One region of the Bacillus sp. P4_E1 genome, then DNA from elsewhere that is predicted to be linked to it. Evidence: riboswitches for the same ligand, from Rfam matches in the RefSeq annotation. Region 1 holds a riboswitch; the other holds the start of a gene.

Region 1 (2,407 bases):
TCGGTTTTGCAAAAGTTAAGTAGTCTGTAAGAACGTGATTTGCTTGTTCGATACCATTAATGGCTATGTCGATATATAATTTTCGTTCTTTCTCAGAACATGCATCTGACTGTAAAAGTTGTAAAAAACCTTTCGTTGCAGTTAAAGGATTACGAATTTCATGAGAGATAGAAGCTGCCATTTCGCCGATTAAATGAAATTTCTCAGCGTTCATAAGTTCATTTTGGAGACGAACTTGCATTTGTAATATGTGTAGTAAATATAAAATAAGGATTGTACCAATCATCGTACATAGTTCGTACACAATGATATGTGGTATATAATCTGCCTCATTTGTAACACTTGCAAGGAAAAATGGTATCCAACCAAATCCATAAGTAAGACTGTAAAAAATAGCAAGTGTTATTTTTATATGATTAGAACTTCGATTAAAAAATTTGTAAGTTAATAGTAGAACAATAAATAGGAGAATAGAAGCGATAAAGGATGGAAACGCACCTATTCCTCCCAATAAAAAGCGATAAATGTTTAATACAGCTAAAATAGAACCACCAGCAATAGGCCCTCCCGTTAACGTGCCGACAATTAATACGATATGTCGCATGTCGAACTGAAAACCATTATTTGTTTTTGCTGCGAAAGTGATACATAGTATGGTAGCGAGGCAACACAATACAATAAATATGGCTGAATTTAATTTAGGAGATCGTTTCCCTTTCTGATTCCAAAATAAATGATATACGAGCATTGTAACGAGAATAGATAATATATTTAAAAAGAGGTAAATAATAAAGAGTTCCAGTGGGATGCCTCCTCTCTTTTAACATTAAATTAATCATACTATAAAATGAAATAAATGAAATGCGAAATAGCGGAAAAAATCAGAAATTTTTTCTGGTAGTATACAATATGTTACAATAATCTTTGTCAATGAAAGAAGAAATTCCGTGCACTGCATGGGAGAGGTTCGCGAACTCCCTCTATAAAAAACTATGGAAACAACAATATCATTAGGTATTGTTTTGTTTTTTTATTGTGACAGTTCAAGAACGTTCTTTCTTCTTATTCGTAGTAGAGAAGGAGAATGAGTGAAATGAAAAAAGAAAAAGCAGTTGTTGTTTTTAGTGGTGGACAAGATAGTACAACATGTTTATTTTGGGCGATACAGCAGTTTGAAGAAGTGGAAGCTGTAACATTTAACTACAATCAACGTCATAAATTAGAAATTGATTGTGCAGCGGAAATTGCGAAAGAGCTAGGAATTAAACATACGATACTAGATATGAGCCTATTAAATCAACTTGCTCCAAATGCGTTAACGAGAACGGATATGGAGATTACACATGAAGAAGGTGAATTGCCATCAACATTTGTAGATGGACGAAATTTACTATTTTTATCATTTGCGGCTGTATTAGCAAAACAAGTTGGAGCACGTCATATTGTAACGGGTGTATGTGAAACTGATTTCAGTGGTTATCCAGATTGTCGTGACGTGTTTGTGAAATCATTAAACGTTACATTAAATTTATCTATGGATTATCCGTTTGTTATTCATACACCACTTATGTGGATTGATAAAGCAGAGACATGGAAATTATCTGATGAACTTGGAGCATTTGAGTTTGTTAGAGAAAAAACATTAACATGTTATAACGGAATCATTGGTGATGGTTGCGGTGAATGTCCAGCATGTCAACTTCGTAAAGCGGGATTAGATACGTATCTACAAGAACGCGAAGGAGCGAGCAACTAATGGATAACTTTTTTGGATTTCGCATCGTAGAAAATTTGCAAAAAATGGACAAGGATATTCAGCGTGAACAACTCAAATATCATAATAAAAGAGTAATGGTCAGCAAGGAATTTACATTTGACGCAGCGCACCATTTACACTGCTATGAAGGGAAATGTAAAAATTTACATGGACACACATATAAAGTCGTATTTGGAATTAGCGGATATGTAAATGAAATAGGCCTTGCAATTGACTTTGGAGATATAAAAGAGATTTGGAAAAATGAAATAGAAATTTATTTAGATCATCGTTATTTAAACGAAACATTGCCAGAAATGAATACGACTGCTGAAAATATGGTCGTTTGGATTTATGAAAAGATGGCAGAAGCATTAACGAAAGATAATCGTGCGAACGAATATAAGGGAGCTCGTGTTGAATTTGTTCGTCTTTTTGAGACGCCGACTAGTTATGCGGAAGTAAGACGGGAGTGGATGCTCGATGAGTAAAATTCCCGTCTTAGAAATATTTGGTCCAACCATTCAAGGAGAAGGGATGGTTGTAGGACAAAAGACAATGTTTATCCGTACAGCGGGCTGTGATTATAGCTGTGCTTGGTGTGATTCTGCTTTTACATGGGATGGATCGGCCAAAGATCAAATTAAACAA
Region 2 (2,407 bases), on a different contig from region 1:
CTAGCTAATTCATCAGCAACTTTATTTTGACTACTTGGAATCCACTTAATAAAAAAGAGATCGAAACTTTTTATGTACTGCAGTGCTTCCTCTAATAGTGGTGCAAATATTTTATTTTTTGCGTATTCTTTTTCGACAGCTCGCTCGACAAGCTGCGAATCGGTACGAAAAGAGACAATGTTATAATTATGCTCCGTGCAATATTTTAATGCCGCAAGTAAAGCGTGGTATTCTGCTTCATGATTGGACATTGTCCCAAGGGGCAATGATAACTGAACAGCTGGTTGCACCCCTTTAATAAACACTCCTGCACCAGAAGGACCAGGATTTCCTTTTGATGCACCATCAATATATACTTCAATCAAAATGAGAAACCTCCAAATTATAAGATGATCCCCTACTTATATGTTTCTTTGAAGTAGGGGATAGAGTACTTTAGCCGATTGTAATACTATAACGACATGTAAATGTTTCATTCGCTTGTAAAGATTGAATTCCTTTTTTTTCCTTGAAATCTTTTGCCGGATTTACTTCATCAGCAATACCGTACCAAGGTTCAATACATAAGAAAGGTGCGTTTTCGCCTGGTGTCCATACGCCGACAAATGGGAATCCGTCAAATTCTACTTTTACAAATTTATTATGTTTATGAGAACGAATAGAGATTTCATCCGTATTCATATTTTCAAAAATAAGTGCATCATTTTTGAATAAATCGTATGTAAGTGGTAATTCATTCGTATTTTCAGCAATTAATTGTTTTTTACTTGAAAGGTAAGGTCCTTCTAATACGCTTGTTTCTAAGCGTTCAGAACCATTAAATGCTAAATGATAATCAGTAAATGATTCGCCCTCTAATAAGGGGAAGTTGAAACCAGGATGTGCTCCGATTGAGAAGGACATCTCTTTTGAAGCAGGATTATTTACTTCATATGTTACATGAACGATTTGTCCGTCTAGCTCATAAGAAACGAGTAATTCGAATTCGTATGGGTATTTTTTTAATGTTTCTTCATTACTAGTTACAATATAAGTGATTTTCGTTTCACTTTGTTCTTGTACAGAGAATGTAAGATCACGAGCAAAGCCGTGTTGTGTTAAAGAATACGGTTTACCATCTACGTAGTATGTATTATCTACTAATCGGCCGACAATTGGGAATAAAATTGGTGCGCGGCGCCCCCAATAAGTAGAATCGCCTTGCCATAAGTATTCAGTGTTATCTTCTTTTAAGCGAACGCTTTGTAATTCTGCACCTTTGTCAGAAATGGAAACGATCACTTTTTCATTTTGAATTGTTGCTGTCATGAAGTGAAACCTCCTAAAACTTTCATATGTTTTATTATACGTTTTCTAAAAGAAAAAAGGTAGTTAATGATAGGAATCTATTGACGAGAGAGTGTCTATTGCGTAGAATATATTCTTGTTGCTTAAAAAACGAATAACGTGGTTCGAAACCATCCCACGTAAAAAAACTAAGGAGATTTTGTCATGAATATAAGGACATTAGTCGGTAATGGTATTTTAGCGGCATTATATATTGCTGTTTCTATGCTTATTCAGCCATTTGGCTTTACCAGTGTACAGTTTCGTATTTCAGAGATGTTTAATCATCTTGTTGTATTCAATAAGAAAGCAATTTACGGGATTGTATTAGGTGTATTTTTAACGAATCTCTTTTTCTCACCTATGATCGCTTATGATTTAGTATTTGGAGTAGGGCAATCCATTCTTGCATTACTTGCAACTATTATTTCTATGCGCTTCATTAAAGGTGTTTGGGCTCGTATGATTTTTAATACAGTTATTTTTACAGTCACAATGTTTATGATTGCAATTGAACTTCATCTTGCGTTTGATCTGCCATTTTTATTGACATGGCTAACTTGTGCAGTTGGTGAATTTGTTGTAATGGCAATTGGTATGCCTGTAATGTACTGGATTAATAAGCGAGTGCAATTTGAAAGATTTATGCAATAGATGAAAGAGCTGTCCTTACTTAGGATGGCTCTTTTTGTATGTGATTAAATTGTATATAATACTGTGACTCTTGATAAAATATAATAAAATAAATATAAGAAGTCTTATAAAAGGGGAATCTAGTATGAAATATAAAATACATTGGTTGTATAAAACGAAGCGTGGTTTACAGACTGAATTAACAACAGATTATATGAACATAGAAGAAGTACTTCAATTTGCGGAGGATTTTGAGAAAACAGGTAGGGTGAAAGAACTTTTATTTTTCGATGAAATGGACGCGGAATGGTCATTAAAAGAAATGAAAAAACTGAGTAAGCAAGTGGAGGAAGATCCGCAAGAAATTCAAGTTTATTTTGATGGTGGTTATGATGTACAGACGAAAGAAGCTGGGGTTGGTATATGTGTATACTATAAAAAAGGAAAT

What was found. A riboswitch is a leader RNA that binds a small molecule or an ion and turns the genes downstream of it on or off. The one in region 1 is predicted to bind preQ1.
Region 2: it holds a riboswitch for preQ1, as region 1 does, so the genes downstream of both, AC1DS7_RS09675 (QueT transporter family protein) here and queC (7-cyano-7-deazaguanine synthase QueC) in region 1, are expected to answer to the same signal.

What each region holds. Positions count from the first base shown of each region.
Region 1 covers NZ_JBFUIV010000008.1:10,249-12,655, reverse strand. The annotation lists gene AC1DS7_RS12875 (ATP-binding protein) at 1-748, opposite strand, end outside; PreQ1 riboswitch class I at 957-1,000, shown strand; gene queC (7-cyano-7-deazaguanine synthase QueC) at 1,094-1,756, shown strand; gene queD (6-carboxytetrahydropterin synthase QueD) at 1,756-2,247, shown strand; gene queE (7-carboxy-7-deazaguanine synthase QueE) at 2,240-2,407, shown strand, end outside.
Region 2 covers NZ_JBFUIV010000005.1:241,254-243,660, forward strand. The annotation lists gene AC1DS7_RS09665 (reverse transcriptase-like protein) at 1-365, opposite strand, end outside; gene AC1DS7_RS09670 (aldose 1-epimerase family protein) at 436-1,308, opposite strand; PreQ1 riboswitch class I at 1,441-1,485, shown strand; gene AC1DS7_RS09675 (QueT transporter family protein) at 1,492-1,980, shown strand; gene AC1DS7_RS09680 (ribonuclease H family protein) at 2,105-2,407, shown strand, end outside.